DNA from 3 places in the Shewanella sp. 125m-7 genome. Region 2 is predicted to be linked to each of the others. Evidence: predicted binding sites of a transcription regulator. Region 2 holds the regulator's gene; each other region holds the start of a gene.
The links. The regulator ArgR, encoded in region 2, controls arginine synthesis, uptake and breakdown. The targets are predictions, from matches to a motif close to ANTGAATANNTATTCANT.

Region 1 (6,844 bases), on a different contig from region 2:
AAGTGCAATATGATCATTGATGATTACCTCGCCCTTAGACAGCAACTGCTGCACTTTAGCCGCTGAAGGTGTCATTTCAATATAGTCTTGCCAAAGTGCTTCAAATAACGCGTTTACATTCGTGTGCATTGTTAGCTCCTTTACGCCTGCGTGTTTACCTGTTTATTTAGTTAGTTGGTTTAATCACGCGGCGATACACGTTTGAGGGATACAGCTTAGTTTTTTGTTTATAGCAACAGACTCGATATAAACAAAAGGGAAGCGCCCCGAGCGCTTCCCTTTTATAGCTTGTTTGAGGTTACAAACTCAAACCTGGACTCAATGTTGCGGGTAGACTCACCGCATCAGCTTCTACTGAAGCAACGGGGTAGGCACAGTAATCAGCGGCATAAAACGCGCTGGCTCTGTGGTTACCCGATGCACCAACACCACCAAATGGTGCCGCGCCCGAAGCGCCGGTGATCTGCTTATTCCAGTTAACAATACCCGCACGAATACGCGCAAGGAAGTAGTCATAATCTTCACGGCTATCCGCCAAAATGCCAGCCGAAAGACCATAGCGAGTCGCGTTAGCAAGCTTGATAGCTTGATCAAAATCGCTATAACGCACGACTTGCAATAGTGGGCCAAAATACTCTTCATCTGGCAGCTCAATCACATCGGTGACATCAATCAAACCAGGAGAAACAAGGCCTGTTCCCGATTCTAGATGAGTCAACTCAACCAGAGAGTTACCACCTAAGTTAATCAAGTTACGCTGCGCTTCAACCATACCTTTTGCGGCAGTCTCAGAAATCATCGAGCCCATAAAGGGTTGTGGTTGCGCGTTCCAAGGTCCAACTTTGATCTGCTTTATTGCCGCGACAAGCTGCTCAAGCAGTGCATCACCCGCCGCACCTTTTTCAACATAAAGACGACGTGCACAAGTACAACGCTGACCAGCTGAAATATACGCGGACTGAATGATGTCGTGAACAGCAGCTTTAGTGTCGGCAACATCTTTGATGATAAGCGGGTTATTCCCCCCCATCTCTAGTGCCAAAATTTTACCCGGATCGCCAGCATACTGCTGATGCAAAATATGACCAGTGCGTGAGCTACCAGTAAAGAACAGACCGTCAATTTGTGGGTGTGCCGCAAGCGCCTTACCCGTTTCAATCTCACCTTGAACGAGGTTAATCACACCAGCAGGTAAACCTGCTTTTTCCCATAGCTTAAGCATCAGCTCAGCGACTTTTGGCGTTAGCTCTGATGGCTTAAACACCACGGTATTACCCGCAAGCAGCGCAGGTACTATATGACCATTTGGCAGGTGACCTGGGAAGTTATATGGCCCAAATACCGCAACTACACCATGTGGCTTATGGCGCAATACTGCGCGGCCTGCAGGTGTATCATTTTCAGATGTACCAGTACGCTTATGGTAAGCGGCAACAGAAAGGCCAATCTTACCAATCATCGCGCCAGCTTCAGTCGCAGTTTCCCACTGTGGCTTACCGGTTTCTTGAGCGATCACTTCGGCCATTTCGGCTTTATTGGCTTCAAGTTGGTCACGATACGCCTCAATAATGGCTAAACGCGATTCAAAGCCCAGCATAAACCAGTCAAATTGCACCTTACGTGCAGCATCAACAGCTTGAGATACCTGCTCTGGTGTGGCAGTTTTACTATTCCAAATTACGTCTTGGTTGGCAGGGTTAATTGACGTCACTTCGTGACCTAAACCTGCAACCCACTTACCTTCGATAAATTGTGTCATTTTCTATTCCTACATTGGCAAAACGCGGATCTGCTCACCATCTTCAACCATAAGGGCTGCAGCAGTTTTAGCATCTAAAATCACGTCGTCGCTGTCGATGACTACAGTTAAATTAGTCGCTGTAGCACGGTAATCTGCTAGTTGGGTATTTGAAACGATATAGCTTGTTGCCTCACTCGAGGTTTCACCTATGGTGACGGTTAGTAAGCGGCTTTCACGCACCGAGCGTATATCATTTAGGTGACATTCAACCGTTGGTCCACCATCAAAAATATCCACATAACCACGGCACCTAAAACCCTCGGCTTGCAACAGATTAAGTGCAGGGCGAGTATTGGCATGCACCTCGCCAATCACCTTTTGGGCTTCTTTTGGTAATAGACATACGTAAACCGCATTCTTTGGCATCATCTCTGCCATAAACGCTTTTTGACTTAAGCCTGAAAGATAATCGGCCTGCACAAAATCGATTCCTAAGAAGTGCTCTTGTAACCAGCCATAGAAAGGTGAATTACCCTCAGCATCACTTTCGCCACGCATCTCTGCAATAACGGTTTCGCCAAAACGTTCAGCGTGCTGTGCAAGAAACAAGAAACGACTTCTTGAAAGCATACGGCCATTATTGTTTTTACGGTAACTATCGCGTAAGAAAAGCGTACAGAGTTCAGCTGCCCCCGTGTAATCATGACAAAGGGTTAAGGTCTCGACCTCATTACGCACATCAATCTGATCAGAGTGATAAACTTCTGTACCCAATCGATAATGATAAAAAGCGTCGACCATACCCACGGCAGCTTCAATCCCACAAGTACCAACAACCTCACCGGTTTCGGTATCTTCTAGCACCATCAAGTAGCCTTCATCGAAAGGTTTGTCGATCTGCTTGGTAAACGAAGCTTCCACTCGAGCAATTTTGCTGCGAAGTAGCGCTTCATTTACTGGTAACGATGTGAATCCATGCCCCGATTCTTCCGCTATTTGATATAGCGCTTTAAAGTCAGTCGAGCGTATTGGACGTATAACTAGCATCTAGGAGTCTCCTCGCTACACTTGCCACTTCTGTCAGCCTTCTCACTATAAGACAAGCTCTGCTCAAGAAACGTTCAAGCTATCCTAAAGACAAAAAAAGGAGCGTTATCATTGATAACACTCCGTATGCCCATTAGGCTTCGACAACTTTTGCGACTGCACGCTCAAAACGCGCTAGACCTTCAGCGATATCAGCTTCCGGGATAACTAGAGATGGCGTAAAGCGAACAACATTTGCACCAGCAACTAGACTCATTACGCCTTCGTTAATAGCGGCAACCAAGAACTCTTTTGCACGGCCTTGGTACTTTTCGCTCATCACAGCGCCAATCAATAGGCCTTGACCGCGGATTTCAGAAAACACGTCGTACTTGTTATTGATTTGAGTTAGACCGTCACGCAATAGTTGTTCACGGTGCTTAACGCCGTTCAAGACTTCTGGAGTATTAACAACATCCATTACTGCATTGCCCACTGCACAAGCTAGCGGGTTACCGCCATAAGTAGAACCATGAGTACCTATCTTAAGATGATCGGCGATCTCTTTCGTCGTAAGCATGGCTGCAATTGGGAAACCACCACCAAGTGCTTTTGCTGTTGTCAAAACGTCAGGTACTACATCGCCACGCATATAAGCATATAGTTCACCTAGACGGCCTACACCTGTTTGAACTTCATCAAATACCAGTAATGCATTATGCTTATCACAAAGTGCACGAACCGCTTTTAAAAATTCAGGATCCGCATCAATAATGCCGCCTTCACCCTGCAATGGCTCCATCATTACGGCACACGTTTTATCAGAAAATACCGCTTCTAATGCTTCAATATCATTAAATGGCACATGAGTAATGCTCTGTGGCTTAGGACCAAAGCCATCTGAGTATGCCGCTTGACCACCAACACTTACGGTGAAGAAAGTACGGCCGTGGAAGGCCTTATCGAATGCGATAATTTGGTCTTTTTCAGCGCCAAACTTATCCATTGCATAACGGCGAACGAGCTTAAGTGCCGCTTCGTTTGCTTCTGCACCCGAGTTAGCAAAATAAACGCGATCGGCAAATGTCGCCTCAACTAGCTTGGTCGCGAGCTCAAGTGCTGGCTCGTTAGTCATTACGTTAGAAAGGTGCCAAAGCTTCTCGCTTTGAGTCTTTAGCGCGCCAACCAAAGCTGGGTGACAATGACCTAAACAGTTAACCGCAATGCCACCTGCAAAGTCGATGTACTCTTTACCTTCTTGATCCCAAACTCGGCTACCTTCACCACGAACTGGAATAACCGCTGAAGGCGCATAGTTAGGCACCATAACTTCATCAAATTGGGCACGTGTAAGATTCATAGTTACGCTCATTCCTTCTCATCCTTTGTCATTATCGACCTTATTAGCTGGTCGTATTCCGCTCAATGTCTTTAATCTTTTGTTGGTGACATGGCGATTGTTTGTTTAGCTAGGAGGACATTATTAGCGAAAATGTGATCAAAATACCAGTTTTTAACAATCATCAAGAGGAGGAAGAGCGTAAACACTGCATAAAGATTTGAGTTTTAGAATTAACAAAGCAGATATAGCGGGGCTTTAAGCATAAATAGTCATAAAAAAGTTATCTAGCGCTCAACTTTGCTAGTTATTCATAGATAATGAATAACTAATGACGGAATTCAGTGGGGATTTGTTAAGGTTTATATCGATAATCACGGGAAAAACGCTGGTTTAAATCGATAAACAACAGGCCTTACAAGCAAACCGAAATTGTATACCATTTACTGAGAATCAAACTTTGCAATACAGACTCTGTTCAATATTGCATAAAGCACACAAAAAACGCTCAAAAACTCCAGCTATAAATATTACTGCCTAACTGAAAACTCAGTCAAAACCGGTAATAACAGTAATCAATTTAAACAAGTTTATTACACAAATCGGAAGCTTTAATGAGCGTTACCGACTAGAACCGAATCCAAAAGTGGCTTTATTCACTCGATATCATCAATAAACGGGTAAGGAAAGCTGTAGGTTTAGAACAGTGTTAGCTTACGAAAGTTTTGCGCGCTCAAGCGGATCTGTTCTTGCTGCGAGAGCTGGTAATAATCAAACATTAATCGGCATTCTGCAGCGCTAATATTGTCGGCTTCTTTTAGTAGATAGACTTTGGCGTAGCAATTAGCGCGTTCTATTAACGCCGAGTCTTCATCAAGTTCTGCGTATTTAAGGCTTGTATCGATCGACTTAAAGGTTTTGGTTAAGCGGCTGTCATCAAACTTAAGTAAGCTAAGGAGTTGCCAATTAAGCGCTCGGCCATGGCTTAAGACTTGCTGGTACACATCACTTGCAGGAAACTCTGTTGCCATCACCGCATCATAGAGCTCTTTATCTCGGCTTGCGCTCGCCTCTCTGAGCCAGGTTCCCCACATATCATCAAATGTCTTAGCGCATTGGTTAATCACACAAGTGGCGCCCAGTTGGCTCATTAAGCTACAACTATAAATAAAGGCTGGGGCTTTTTGGTGTATGGCAGCTAAAGTTTGGGCAGTAATAGCGGCTACGATACTGTAACGCCAAAATTTTCGAGTCAACCACAGCATCTGCGGTTGCCCTGTAGGCATTAAGTTTCTAAGACAAAAATAAGGTACTAATGCCTGGAGGTTTTCAATCCCAATATAGTTAAGCACCAACTTAACATCGGTTACCTGCACATCAGAAGACTTAGGCCTACGGTGCCTAAAGGTGGAACTGTTAACCATATTCACTAAGTCACGCTCAAGCCAAGGTAGAGCGGTGACCAATGGTCGAATACGCGCTAAGTCAACCTGCTCTGAATAGAGCAACTCTAGCAAGATGATCTGTTTATCATCTAACTTTGACTGCTTAAGTACCTGCTCCGGTGACGAGAGTTGATGCTCAATACTGTTATTCACACTGCTTAGCAATTGCGTAGAGACAGCCTCAAAAATGGCCTTGGCTTGATTCTGCTTAGCTAACCTTTCACGGATGGCCTCACGTTCAATCTCCAGTTTATTGGCATCATCTTCTAGATCGGCATTAGGCTCACCGTCCATGCTAATAGACTTGCCTCGACCGACGATCAACTGCTTTAGTAGTCGATGTTCTATCTCTATGATTTGTGCTGGCTTAACTCCACCTGCGACCGAAATTGCCACTGCCAATCTATCTCCATGTACACAATATGCAACCAGTCTAAACATTTATCGATAACTTTGCGAAAACAGATATCAATATAAGCAAAAAGGACTCCCCAGAATGTATAGACCCAGGAGTCCTTAAGTTACCTATCACAGCAAGGGGTAACTACTTCAGCTCTTGCTCAAACAACTTATGGATACGACGATATTCATCTAACCAGCTCGATGGTTGACGGAAACCATGAGGCTCTACCGGATAAATAGCGGTTTCAAACATCGGCTTTTCAAGCTCGATTAAACGCTGCACCAAACGTACACTATCTTGAAAGAATACGTTGTCATCTAATACTCCACTCATAATAAGCAGTGGCTTTTGAAGTCCCTGAGCATGCTCGATGGGCGAGCTACGCTCATAGGCGATAGGGTCCACATCAGGCGTGTTGAGAATATTAGACGTATAAGGTGCGTTGTAATGTGCCCAATCCGTCACAGGTCGCAGCGCTGCGCCCGCTTGGAATAACTCTGGCTCATTAAACAATGCCATAAAGGTTAAGAAACCACCGTAAGAACCACCGTAAGTGCCAACCTTACCCGCATCAACATTGACGTTAGCCGCCATCCAGTTAACACCATCTTTAAGATCTTCAACTTCTGGCGTGCCCATTTGACGGTAAACCGCCGTGCGCCAATCGCGTCCATATCCTTTAGAACCACGGTAATCCATGTCCATCACCACGTAGCCTTGTTGAGCGAGTAAGTTATGGAACATGAACTCTCTGAAGTAACCAGAGAAACCGTAGTGAGCATTTTGCAGGTAACCCGCACCGTGGTTAAAGATCACCGCTGGATACTTATCAGCATTATCTTTAGTGTAACCTTGTGGCAGGTAAACCCGCGCGTAAACCTCACCAGCAC
Region 2 (6,844 bases):
CCTCTTCATCAGTAAAGCTTACGCCTTCGATTTGTGATAGTAGCGGTAAAATAGTCACACCACTGTGACCACCAATAACATTGACCTTAACGTCTGCTACGTTTAAGCCTTTTGCTTCAGCAACAAACGTTTCAGAACGAATAACATCTAATGTTGTGACACCGAATAAACGGTTCTTGTCATAAACACCGGCTTTCTTCAATACTTCAGCGGCAATCGCAACGGTTGTATTCACAGGATTTGTAATAATACCGATTAATGCCGTAGGGCAAGTCGCGGCACATTTTTCAACTAGATTACGTACGATACCGGCATTGATGTTGAATAGATCAGAACGATCCATACCCGGCTTACGAGCAACGCCCGCAGAGATAAGGACAACGTCAGCACCTTCTAGCGCTGCAGTTGGATCTTCACCGGCAAAACCTTTCACTTCAACAGCGGTTGGGATGTGGCTTAAGTCAACCGCAACGCCAGGTGTTACTGGAGCGATATCATAAAGCGATAACTTTGAACCCGCAGGCAATTGAGTTTTTAATAGTAAAGCGAGAGCCTGGCCAATACCGCCAGCAGCACCAAGTACAGCAACTTTCATAATTATCTCCGTTAATTCTCGGATTTTGTGATTTAGATCCGTTTTCCTAATGCGGCAACAGTACTGGATTCACAAATAAAATTCAATTATCCCTTAGTCGCGTTCAATATAATCTAGAACACTAATATAAAGCTATCAACGAGCAAAGAGAGTGAGAATCACGCTTTCAGGCAATTTAGTGCGATAGATTAGCATAATAAAAATTAGAATAATCATTCTAACTTAACTAGCGATCAATAAATTGCCAGTCTTTTCAATGAATTTTTATTCAAAAAAACGAATATTAATTGACAAAAAAAGCGAAAATCAGCATCATAAAGCAGATCTTATTGAATAAAGAATAATAATATATGCAAGCTAGTAGAAACCAAGATGATTTAGTTAAGACCTTCAAATCTATTTTGAAAGAGGAACGATTCGGCTCTCAAAGTGAAATCGTTATCGCCTTGCAGGCAGAGGGCTTTAGCAATATCAATCAATCTAAAGTATCTCGTATGCTAAGTAAGTTTGGCGCGGTAAGAACCCGTAACGCGAAGCAAGAGATGGTTTATTGCTTGCCCGCAGAACTCGGTGTTCCAACAGCAGGAAGTCCACTTAAAAACTTAGTGCTGGATGTCGATCATAACCAAGCTATGATTGTCGTCAGAACAAGCCCTGGTGCAGCGCAGCTAATTGCTCGCCTACTCGACTCAATAGGCAAACCTGAAGGTATTTTAGGGACAATTGCAGGTGATGATACAATTTTTATTTGTCCATCGAGTATCCATAGCATTGAAGACACGCTAGAGACAGTTAAGTCACTGTTTAATTACGCTGATTAATCATGTGCCCGCTTGGGCATAGCGCAAGAATGCCGCACCCCATGGACTGCGGCATTTTCATTTCCGTTACACGACAGGTATTACTGAAGTCAATTCCCTCTAAAACACACGCCAATACGCATTCACTTTTATACCCGTTTTTTACCTTGTTCGTAGAATGAAACAAGATGTTTTATACAATATATTCAATAGTACCTTCTCTCTTGAGTAATAATCGTTATAATCCCAATTGACAGTATTCTGAGTCGAGGGTAAGTGATGAACAAAAGTAAAATAATAAATATCAACGATATATGCTGGGAATCTTGGCAGCATAAAGATCAGTATGCCAGCGAGCAAAAGCACATAGGTGATACTGCCGGAGGGGAAAAAATTGGCGTCACCATGGAACGCTTAGCGCCAGGTAAGTCTTCAGCTGTGGCCCATTACCATACAAAAGAAGAAGAGCATATCTACGCTATGCATGGCGAAGCGACGCTGTACATTGATGGTGAGCCTCACCCCTTTACTCAGGGAGAATATATCTGCTTTAACGCTGACACGGGTATTTCTCATAAACTCGTCAATCATAGTGAGCAAGAGTTTGTTTTTCTTGTCGTCGGTAACCGCGACATACATGACGTAGTTGTGTACCCAGAAAACAACAAGGTACTGGTAAAGTCTGTCAACGAAGTTTATGCCAGACGCCCCACCAATTATTGGGATAAAGACGAAGTTAATAGCCAGTAAATCACTTTTTCACACCCAATAAAAAACGCACTTCACAGTGCGTTTTTTAATACTGAGCATAATGTGCCGGTTAGTCAGCAGCGATCATAAAGTCTAATGATGGCGCAAAGAATGATGAACCCGTTAATGCTTGAGTAAAATGCAGTAAATGGTCGTGGTTCCCCTCGCTATCACCATGCACCATACTCTCGAGCATCTTTTCAAAATTAACCGAGTTACGGCAAGTAGAGATAAACATCAAACCTTGTTCTTTAACAGAACCGTAAGGCATGCTTTGTCTTAGGATCTCCATAGACTTACCTTCACTGTCTTTCAAATTAACACGCTTAATGTGGCTGGTGAGCGGTTTGTCAGCCGATGCATACTCAATATTGTCCGCTTTAGTGCGACCGACAACATCTTCTTGCTTCTTAACGGGTAGGCGGTTCCACTTACTTAAGTTATGCGCAAACTTTTGCACATGAATATAACTACCGCCTATAAATCGACTATCTTCCTCGCCGATGAGTGCGACTGCTTGTCTGCTACGCCCTTTCGGGTTTTCAGTGCCGTCGACAAAACCGGTTAAATCTCGCGCATCTAAAAATCTAAAGCCACGCTCCTCATCAACAAGCTCAACTAAGCCTTCAAACATTTGGTTAACTTCGTTAGCCACCAAGTGCAAAATATCAAAACGGTCACAACGGACATGTACAAATAGATCATATTCGATTGCTGGCGCATCTCGATTATCTCGATTCATTGCAGGGAAAGGTTTTAGCTGTTCTGGTCGAGCATACGGGTATAGCGTGTCCCAATAATTAGCGCCAATAGCAACAAAACCATTAAATGCACTATCAGAATATTGATCTGCTAATTCATAAATATACTGAGCCACATTCGCCAAACAAGGGCGCATATCTGACTCGACATTTTCATTAGCATTAAACATTAAGTAGGCACTGTGCAAGTTCCCTTCTGCACATACTCCCAGCTGTTCACGAGGCATAACCTGACTATCCATTATAATAAGTAACCCTTAGCTTAATTAATTTTCGGCAACATTATGTACAACTTTAGTTATTAATATCATTAACTGACGCACAATAACCAAATTTATTAGTAAATTCCTAGGGTTGACAGATATTTTAGCAAAATAAAAATCAAACATTGGTCACTATATAGAATCAAAAAAATACCTGTAACACACAACAACGCTCGTTCGTGACCTTTGCAAGACTAAAAAAGTACTAGCCTATGCGCCTGACATGTTATCGCCACACGCTGCCCAACACGTAAATCAGCTTGTGAACTATGAATATCTAAAATATTGTCTGCTACTTGAACTTGATATTGACAGGTATTCCCTAAAAAGCGACGTTCAGTCACTTCCCCCACTCCCGCAGGATCCACGCTTAATAGTAAATGCTGCGGTCTTAGCAGTACTTGCTTCTCCACTCCAGGGAGTAGTTCAAGGACGTTTTCACTACAGATTTCACCAATTGAGGTGACGATACGGTGACTATCAACCACTACAGCCTTTAAGTAGTTACCAGCCCCTAAAAAGTCTGCGACATACTTATCAGAAGGTGCACAATACAACTTCTCTGCATCGCCATATTGCACGATGCGCCCCTCATTAAACAGTGCCAATGTGTCAGCAAACACAAACGCTTCATCTTTACTGTGGGTGACGAATACCGCGCTGACATGATGTTTTTTAAGGATCTGTCTTATTTCTAACATCATCTCGCGGCGCACCTTGGCATCGATGTTGGAAAAAGGCTCATCTAATAACAGGACCTCAGGCTCATAGGCAAGCGCCCTTGCTATTGAGACTCTTTGCTGCTGACCGCCCGATAGCTCATGGGGATAACGCTTAGCTAGCCCTTCAAGTTTAACTAAAGTTAACATCTCTTCTAGGCGTGTTTGGCGAGTCTTTTTATTACGAGTTCGTACGCCGAAAAGAATATTTTCAGCCACCGTTAGATGTGGGAATAAGGCATAGTCTTGAAAAATCATGCCTACGCCGCGTTGCTCACTCGGGGTAAATGATTCATCCGAAGCAACAACCTTGTTATTAATGGTTATCTTGCCGCGACTTATCGCCTGAAGCCCGGCAATCGCACGTAACAGTGTCGTTTTACCGCAGCCACTCGGGCCCAATAGTGCAACTATCTCACCTTTTTCAACGGTTAAATCTAAGCCCTTTAAAACGACTTGACCTTGGTAGTCGCTAACGACTTGTTGTACTTGTAGTGTCGCCATATTAATTATCGTGCTCCAAGGAACGGTTTAGGTAGATAAGTGGGATAAGTCCAACGAGTACAATAACAATAGCGGCCAACGCGCCGTGCTCTAACTGCTCATCTGATACGAACTGAAAAACATAGGTTGCCAAATTTTCAAATCCTATTGGCCTTAACAACAAAGCGGCAGGAAGCTCCTTCATACATTCGATGAACACTAGCAATAACCCAGCAAAAATACCTTTTCTCAGTAGCGGAATATGCACTAAGCGTAAAAGCCCAAAAGGCTTTAGACCCATAGTAATTCCCGCCATATCCAGTGATGGAGAGATCCGTTTATAACTATTCTCTATGCTACCGATAGCAATTGCGGCAAAGCGTATGCAAAACGCACACACGATAATGAAACTGCTACCGGTTAAGATAAGGCCTGGGCCCTCAAAGCCAAAGTACTCGGCCATATCATTGAGCGCAAAGTCGAGCTTAGTAAAAGGAACTAAGATACCGATAGCGAGCACGGTACCGGGTAGAGCATAACCCGTTGATGCTAATCTTGATGGAAGGATATCCGCGCGCCTTGGGCTAATACGACGAATAAACATCAATACAATACCAATCGCGACACAGATGCAGCTCACAACCACTGAGATCCATAAGCTATTAAAGCTGTATTCGAAGAAGTCTTGATTCCAGCTTTCGGCAAAATAACCATAGGCATATTGCACCAATATGATAAAGGGCAGTAAAAAAGCAAAAGTGAGTAAGGCACCGCAATAACTCATTGCAGCAAGGGCCTTCACGCCCGTGAGTGGATATATATCGAGCTCGCCTGGTGTCGATTGCTTCTGAAACAACTTTTGTTTTCGCCGAGCAAAACGCTCAAATCCCACCATGGCAAAAATCACCAATAACATGATAGTTGACAGCTTTGCCGCAGCCGCCAAACTGCCATATTCAAACCAAGTATCATAAACAGCCGTCGTTAATGTCGGTACGGCAAAGTAACTAACCGTTGCAAAGTCTGCCGCGGTTTCCATGGCGACCAAGGCGGCACCGACAGCCAGTGCAGGCCGCGCCATAGGTAAGCTCAATCGCCAAAAACTCTTCCAAGGACCGCAGCCCATCACTCTTGTTGCTTGGCTCAAACTCGCTGATTGCTCCATAAAAGCGGTGCGCGCTAATAAGTAAATATACGGAAACAACACTAGCGCCAACATTATCGCAGCCCCGCCTAGTGAACGGACTTCGGGAAAATAATAATCTTGAGGCGTTTGCCAACCGAAAAAAGCACGTAGCCCCCTCTGTACAGGGCCAGCGTAATCAAATAGGTCCGTATAGACATAAGCCACTACATAAGCTGGCATGGCGAGGGGTAACAATAGTGCCCACTGAAATATACGCCTTCCAGGAAAATGACATTTTGCCACCAGCCAAGCCGCTGGAATAGCGATGATGAGAGAGCCCACAACCACCCATAGCATTAACCATAAACTGTTACTGATATATGTGGGTAAAACCGTATTAAATAGATGGGAAAATATTGACTCATCGGGCATTAAAGACTGACCAATCAGTGCAATAAGCGGCATGATGATAAAGAATGCCAAAGTATAACTTGCGACAGACCAGCCCTTAGCTAAGCCTAAAACCATAATCTTAACTACCTAAATAAAAATCGTGACGGTTGTTAGCTAAAAATAACAAAACCTATCTTATCGCAATCAGCATAAGATAGGTTCATTGACGTTTCATTGGCGCGAACAAGTTGCAAGCTCAAAGCCTGTATGGCTTAGTTTACGCCGAATATGTTAGTCCAACCTTAAATAGACTCTGTAACAACTTACAGATCAAACTTCACTTCATCGAGTAACTTAATTGCAGCACCATGATACTCAGCGAGCTTATAAATAGGCAAGTCATCGGCTTTAAAGGTTCCCCAAGAAGCGACTAACTTAGAGGGAGCGACATCTGCTTTAACTGGGTATTCAAAATTCACTTCAGCATAAGTATGTTGCGCCTTATCGCCAGATAAAAACTCCATCAATTTAAGTGCGGTTGCTTTATTTTTAGAATGTTTAGCTAGCGCCATACCCGATACGTTTATATGGGAGCCATAATTATCTTGGTCGGGGAAGTTAATCTCTATCGCTTCAGCCCACGGCTTTTGTTTTGGATCTTGCAACATTTTGCCTAAGTAATAACTGTTACCGATAGCAAGCTCACAAAGCCCTTCACTTACCGCTTTAACTTGTGCGCGATCATTTCCCTGTGGCTTTCTCGCTAGGTTTGCTTTCCACCCTTGCAGCCACGTTTTGGTTTCTTGCTCACCGTGATGGGCAATCATAGCAGCCACCAAAGACACGTTATACGGATGCTTGCCACTACGAGTGCAAATTTTACCTTTATATTTAGGATCCGCTAAATCTTGGTAATTAATATCCAGTTTACCCAGTCTATCTTTTGAGGAATAA
Region 3 (6,844 bases), on a different contig from region 2:
AGGGAGCCAATCGGGTGGTTGGCGTAGATTACTACGCGGCCTTCAATGGGGATATTTTCTATTTCGCTGTTTGGTACAGAGTAATTAAAGTTAAAGCTGGCAAGTACCTGCTCAACAAAGTCCACCCCTTTTAAATAGGCAAACTGCGTAGCGATAGCGTTACACTCTTTTTCGTTTAATAGGTAGCGCAACATGGCTTTTGTCGGTGTTGATAACCAGGGGTTTTTATTCATTTTTGGCAGCTTTTGTTCTACTACATTGTCGACGGTAAATATCATGAGTTCACCTAAATTGAGTTCACTTGATTAACTACGCTTAACTGGCTTAAGCAACACGCTGCTGAGTAGTGGTTGTCTGGTTATCATCAAAACAGTGGGACTTAATAAGCTCGGCCTCTGCGGTGGTTTCATTCCACTTCAGCAGTTGAATGTCGCCTTGCAGGGATTCGGCGATTAAGGTGCAGTTCTCCACCCAATCACCATCGTTGGCATAAAGCGTATGCTGGCTGATATTTAGTGCTGGCTGGTGGATATGGCCACAAATCACGCCATCGACAGCTTTACGTTTAGCGTATCGCACAACTGCAGCCTGATAGTCGTTAATGGCTTGCTGGGCTTTATTGATACGTAGCTTGACGTAACTGGCTAAGGACCAGTATGGGTAGCCAAACCACGTGCGGAGCTTGTGTAGTCCACGGTTTAGAAGCAGTAAGAGGTCATATAGGTGATCGCCCAGCTTTGCGTAAGCGCGGCCTATGCAAACTTGTGAATCAAACTGATCGCCGTGCAGCATAAGCAACTTTCGGCCAGTCACTCCGGTGTGGATATATTCGGTCGCAATGGATAAATCCCAAAGGTGAAAACCGTTATATGGCTTTAATGCTTCATCGTGGTTACCTGGAATATAAACAATGTTGACCCCATCTCTAGCCATTTTTAGCAGTTGTTGCAGCACGAGATTATGGGATTCAGGCCAATAAACCCGCCGCTTCAAAGCCCAAATATCAAAGATATCGCCTACAAGATATAGAGACTCTGTCTGCATGTGTTTAAGTAGCTGTAATAGGTACTCAGCTTTACAGTCTTTGCTGCCTAAGTGCACATCGGATAACCATACTGCATTGAAACTGGGCTGAGCAGTGGCAGGGAGAATAGGGCTGATTGCTGATGTGGTGGTTAAACGTGCTTTTCTTCTCGGCTTATTGCTCATCGGCTTGCCATTTAAACGATTATTTGCAGTTAGACTAGAACGGCTTATTGACTGCTTGATGAACTATTTATGGCGGCTTTATGACAAGAGAGAGCGGTTTGTATACAGGCATAAAAAAGGAGCGATAAATCGCTCCTTTTACTTAGACTTGATGTTGTCGAATTAGAAAATGAGGTGAGCCACGCCAGCAATAACAGGCAAAGTCACTAGCGTTCTAAGAATGAACACCACAAACAACTCTAAGAAGTTGACCGGAATTTTGCTACCAATCAATAATGCGCCCACTTCACTCATGTAGATAAGCTGAGTCACAGACAAGGTTGCGATAATAAAGCGGGTCATGTCTGATTCAATAGAGCTGGCTAAAATTGCAGGGATAAACATGTCTGCAAAGCCAACCATAATCGTCTTTGACGCGGCAGTCGCTTCAGGAACTTGTAATAGCTCAAGCAGTGGAATGAAAGGCATTCCTAAGTATTCAAAAATTGGGGTGAATTCGGCAATCATTAAGGCAATAGTACCAATACCCATTACCACAGGGATCACGCCAAAAATCATATCGACGACGTTCTTCACACCATCAATCAAAGTGTGCTTAACTCCGCCAGCTTGAGACGCTTTATTAAGTGCCTGATGCAAACCCCAAGTAAATACGTTATAGCCTTCAGGGATCATTTCATCATCAGAGTGACGAGGCGTCTCATCAATATAGATGTCTTTCTTCCAAGAAAGTGGTGGCAGTTTAGGTACCACTATCGCGGCAACAAAACCAGCAAGACACACTGTGAGGTAGAAAGGGACGAACAAATGCTCCAATTGAACCTGAGAGATCACAACGAGAGAGAAGGTGATTGAAACCGCTGAGAAAGTGGTACCAATCACAGCCGCTTCTCTTTGGGTATAGAAGCGGGCTTCATATTGCTTGGTGGTCATCAAGATCCCGACGCTACCGTCGCCTAACCATGACGCCAGACAGTCGATAGCACTACGACCTGGTAGGTTAAAGATAGGGCGCATAACCTTGGTTAACATGGTGCCTAGTAACTCAAGAAGGCCAAAGTTCAGAAGTAGTGGTAGCAACATACCTGCAAATAAGAATACTGAAAACAGCACAGGTAACAGGTCATTTAGAACCAGCGCCCCGGTTCCGCCTGAGCGTATGGCCTCAGGGCCAACACCAAAGAAGGTTAGCGTGATAAAGATTGCGCCAAGTAAACGCACCACTAACCAGATAGGGCTGACGTTAAATAACGAGTTAAGAAAACGATGTTTAACAATAAATTGTGGCTGAAACACTTTGGTCAGAAGCGAAGCAATCGCTGTGAAGATAACAACAAATGTCACCATTGCGACGATTACACCGCTCAATAGATTCTGTAATCCTTTCGAGATGATCGCGATAGGGATCGTGAGGGCATCTTGATAACTGATTGGCATCATAAACAGCAGTAGACCAATCAAAGACGGCACGATGAAGGTGATTACTGTTTTAATATTGTGGGTTTGTTTTTCTGACACTTTAATTAACACCCTAAATAACGAGTTTTTGCTTAATGACAATAAACAGACGTCTATGCATAAACAGATAAGTTATTGAATATCCATTCAACTGTTAGTTGGCGAGCGAACCGCCATAAAATATCTTAATAACACCATTCTATTATTATGTAGTGTAATTCACTACTGGCGAATAGTTATTAGCTCAATATGATTATTTATATTGTATCGGAAGTTTGCAGAAAAGCACAAAACTTTTTTGCGGTTAAATCTTTTTAAAACAGATGTTTGCAATTGATGCTCAGATGTTAATTTCTTGTATGTCGTTTTCGCCGTCACGTTTATGTTGTGACGGCGAAATGACTTTTTACAGAAGGTTTAACTAAATGTTTTTCTCAAAGATTTTGCTTTTTCCGCATTGAATTTTAACTCTTTAACAGAGGCCTCAACTAGATTAACCGCGCATAGGTTTTCACTCGATGCCTGGCTAATTTGAGTGATATTTTGGTTAATCTCACCGACAACTAAGGTTTGTTGCTCGGCTGCAACCGCATTTTGTACCGCTAAAGCTTGAATTTCTTTCATTGATTGATAGATGGTATCGATTTTATTAGCGGATTTTTCGGCATCTTGGCTGCATAATAATGCTTTAGATTTACTGTTATCCATCTGCTTTGACCATTCGGTTAGCATGGAAAACATTTTATCGACGCTTTTCGATATGCTGGTCGTTGATTGCTGAGTGCGACTCGATAGCGCTCTGACTTCATCGGCAACCACTGCAAACCCTCGACCTTGATCTCCGGCGCGCGCAGCTTCAATCGCCGCGTTTAGCGCGAGCAAGTTGGTTTGCTCGGCAATCGAGTCAATTTCTGACATCGCACTTGCGACTAGCTCTGCTTCTTTATTGAGCAAGTTAGCATTGGCGGCAGCCTCTGCTACAGAATCCGATAGTTGATTAATGCTGATAGCATTTTGCTGCATTTTCTCACGGCTTTCGTGACAAACTTGATAGGTTTGCTGAATACTTTCAGAAGTTGATTGGGTATTTTTAGCGACTTCACTAATCGTCGATCCCATCTCTTCGGTGGCACTGGCAATAAGTTCTATCTGCTGGTTCTCAAGATTGAGACCAACATGGGTTTGTTGTGCCGCTGCGATTAACTGGCTCGCAATATCTTCAATATGCTCGGCATTGTCTTGTGAGCGACCAAGCACGCCTTGTAGCTTGGCATCTTTCATCATAAGTTGAAAATCGAGTAAAGATGAAGTGTCACGACCACAATAGATAAAGCGGCTGATAGAGTCGTACTCTTGTTTCATCTTCATTAATCTTGCAGGTACTTTAAACGCCTCGTCATAAAAAATGGCCAGGTTGACGGCCATTAAGATGATGCCTGCAATGATGACCGCCCAGCCCCATATTGCACCGGCAATCAATAGCCCAGTACTTGCACAGATTGCTGAGAGCAATCTCTTATTGGCTAAGCTGATGGGATCATCGACACGTTTACCTTGATTGAGGCGCTGGTAGATTTCTGTGGCTTTATTGGTGAGTTGGGGGCTTGCCGCCATGCGAACTGATTGATAGCCGATGAGCTGACCTTTTTCAAATAAGGGCGAAACAAATGCATCGACCCAATAGTATCGGCCATCTTTACAGCGGTTTTTAACCACGCCGCGCCAAGATATGCCCGCTTCTAATTTACTCCACATCTCTTTGAATGCCGCCTTGGGCATGTCTGGATGACGAACCATATTATGATTGTTGCCGATAAGCTCTGTTTCACTAAAGCCTGACACTTCAATAAACCTTTGGTTTACGTAGGTGATAACACCGCGTCTATCAGTGGTCGATATGAGTTGATCTGTCGGGGTTAACTTAACTTCCTGATTGATAAGGCTTACCTGTTTTCTTGTCATTATTATTCCGTGTGACAGCAAAAAGCATCGCAATTCCACAGCAATGCATTAACACAATGTTGTAGGGTATCTCATTAATACACTTGTTTAAATTGTCGGATGTGATTTTTTGTATATCTTTTTGAATAACACGTTTGTTGACTGATTTAAGCTAACTTTTTGGGTTTAAAATCTTTTTATCCTATGATTTTTAGATTGTTTTTAGTAAAAGGCTTGATATTCTGTTTCGTAGGCTATAGAAATAACAAATGCGTTACATTTCCGTGTCATAAATGTTTATTAAAACTCTGAGCTAGACCTCGTTACAGTAAGCCAATTCGATATACATTAATAAACGTTAATAAAGAGGTTAATTAGGTAACTATGCTCGTTAAAAAATACAATAAAGTGTCAAGGTTAGCGTTTAGGTTTGGCATGCTGGGTATTTTTGGCCAAGTACTAGGCCTAGTGCTATCTATTGTGATGTTCGAGCACTTTGACGGTCAGGGATATAGCTTTTTAAACCATACATTGAGTGAGCTAGGCAGTTATGGACACTCTCGTTATGCCGTTATCGTCAATGGTGGGCTGTTTTTTGGCGGCCTGTGTGTAGTGCTATTTTGCTTACTGAGCCTTCAACTTGGCGACTCAGTTTGGCGTTACCCTTTTTTCATCAGTCTTGGACTGACCTATTTAGCCTTTGCTGCGACGGGTCTTTTTCCGATTAATGTCTACCACTTACATACCATCGCTATCAAATACTTCTTTATTTTTGGCTGTTGTAGCTTGATGTTTTATGCGACTTTTCAGTTTATGTCTGCAGAGCCAACGTTTTCAGTTTTGAGTCATATTTGTGGGGCGTTTGCATTTTTGTCTATGGCTGCTTTTTTGTTGCTCCCGCTACTCGCGCTAAATTTAACGGAAGGCAATGGGGAATTTTTTAACGAAATGCTAGTGGACCCATCTCGTCCCGAAATGTGGTGGCCAGCCATAGTGCAATGGATTGGCGTAGCCACCTTTTTATTATGGAGTGCTTTGGTGGTTAAGGATCTAAATACAAGATACCGTTAGCACGACTCACTTAGCTTAATGTCCCAACGCGTTATTTACACTGTGTTGAAATCTGGCTAAATCCGGCTGATTGGTGCCAATAGCCGTTACAAGATAAGTCTTTATCGGTTGTTGGTTGAAGCAGGACGTTTTCTGCAATTGCTATACTGCCTAGGCTATTTGGTGACACTCTAAAGTAATCGACTCCCATCAGTTTCATCTGCTCAACCTCATTTGAGAGATCAATCAAACTTGCCGATTGGGTTTGAATACCGTTTAGCCTAAGTAGAGGTTGATCATCCATAGTTTGGGCGAGCAACCCTTTAGAGTGAGACAAGCACACGATTTGGCAATTATCTTTTTGCAGTCCCTGCTGGCGAGCGGTAAAGCATCGAGCAGAGTGAGCCAGTGGCAAATAGCCATGACCAAAGACTTCCACTTCAAAAGGGAGTGGTTTTTCTGACTCAATAACATGAGTTAACCACTCTTTCGACAGTTCAATCGGCATTACAAAACGTTGCATACCCCACTGGTGCAGTTTCTTTAGGGTTGCAAAGTTATAGTTGTTGACGGTTGGGCCGCAGACAAAGGGTAAGTTACGCTCTTTGGCTGCTTGCACCGCACCCATGTCATTGGCTTCGATAATAAATTCGCCGTTATCAACATGTTTTTGCAGCTCGGTATATTCAGACGGCGCTTCTAGCAGGGCAAGAGTCGATAACACCACTTGTTTACCTGACTCCTTTAGCATCTGTGCTATTACAAAGTAGTCTGAAAACTTAAGCTGGCGACGACGGCTACAGACCGTTTCGCCCAAATAAACCAGTGGGATATTGCTTTGTGCAACCTGCTGATAAAACTCGTTAACTTTTTCTTTTTCCCAGCAATATTGCAATGGTCCGAGTGACGTTTTCATTATTAATCCTTATTGCCAGTTACGCTCATAAGCGCCAAGAGTGGTCGTTTGTCCCTCAGAGACTTTTGCTAACGCCTGCTCCCAAGACTGCTGTGTTTGGTACTTTTCTGGCGCTGACATATAGCTGTCGATAGCAGCGCGCCACACCTTAGTAACCTGTTCAACATAAGCTGGGCTGCGTTGACGACCTTCTATTTTTAGCGATACCACGTTAGCTTTGGCAAGCTCTGGTAGCAGGCTTAAGGTATTGAGGCTGGTTGGTGACTCAAG

Region 1: the regulator ArgR is predicted to act here: its motif matches at 4,366-4,383, upstream of ACVBIL_RS10515 (aspartate aminotransferase family protein).
Region 3: the regulator ArgR is predicted to act here: its motif matches at 2,802-2,819, upstream of ACVBIL_RS05130 (YjiH family protein).

The regions. Positions count from the first base shown of each region.
Region 1 covers NZ_JBRILQ010000018.1:72,216-79,059, forward strand. The annotation lists gene ACVBIL_RS10500 (2-oxoadipate dioxygenase/decarboxylase family protein) at 1-129, opposite strand, end outside; gene astD (succinylglutamate-semialdehyde dehydrogenase) at 299-1,759, opposite strand; gene astA (arginine N-succinyltransferase) at 1,769-2,788, opposite strand; gene ACVBIL_RS10515 (aspartate aminotransferase family protein) at 2,922-4,139, opposite strand; gene ACVBIL_RS10520 (HDOD domain-containing protein) at 4,805-5,947, opposite strand; gene ACVBIL_RS10525 (prolyl oligopeptidase family serine peptidase) at 6,096-6,844, opposite strand, start outside.
Region 2 covers NZ_JBRILQ010000011.1:31,131-37,974, reverse strand. The annotation lists gene mdh (malate dehydrogenase) at 1-595, opposite strand, end outside; gene argR (transcriptional regulator ArgR) at 946-1,416, shown strand; gene ACVBIL_RS07305 (cupin domain-containing protein) at 1,675-2,145, shown strand; gene ACVBIL_RS07300 (Dyp-type peroxidase) at 2,216-3,148, opposite strand; gene ACVBIL_RS07295 (ABC transporter ATP-binding protein) at 3,364-4,392, opposite strand; gene ACVBIL_RS07290 (ABC transporter permease) at 4,394-6,025, opposite strand; gene ACVBIL_RS07285 (Fe(3+) ABC transporter substrate-binding protein) at 6,214-6,844, opposite strand, start outside.
Region 3 covers NZ_JBRILQ010000007.1:67,222-74,065, reverse strand. The annotation lists gene ACVBIL_RS05140 (GNAT family N-acyltransferase) at 1-278, opposite strand, end outside; gene ACVBIL_RS05135 (UDP-2,3-diacylglucosamine diphosphatase) at 325-1,209, opposite strand; gene ACVBIL_RS05130 (YjiH family protein) at 1,372-2,727, opposite strand; gene ACVBIL_RS05125 (methyl-accepting chemotaxis protein) at 3,085-4,629, opposite strand; gene ACVBIL_RS05120 (DUF998 domain-containing protein) at 5,044-5,679, shown strand; gene ACVBIL_RS05115 (U32 family peptidase) at 5,711-6,574, opposite strand; gene ubiU (ubiquinone anaerobic biosynthesis protein UbiU) at 6,584-6,844, opposite strand, start outside.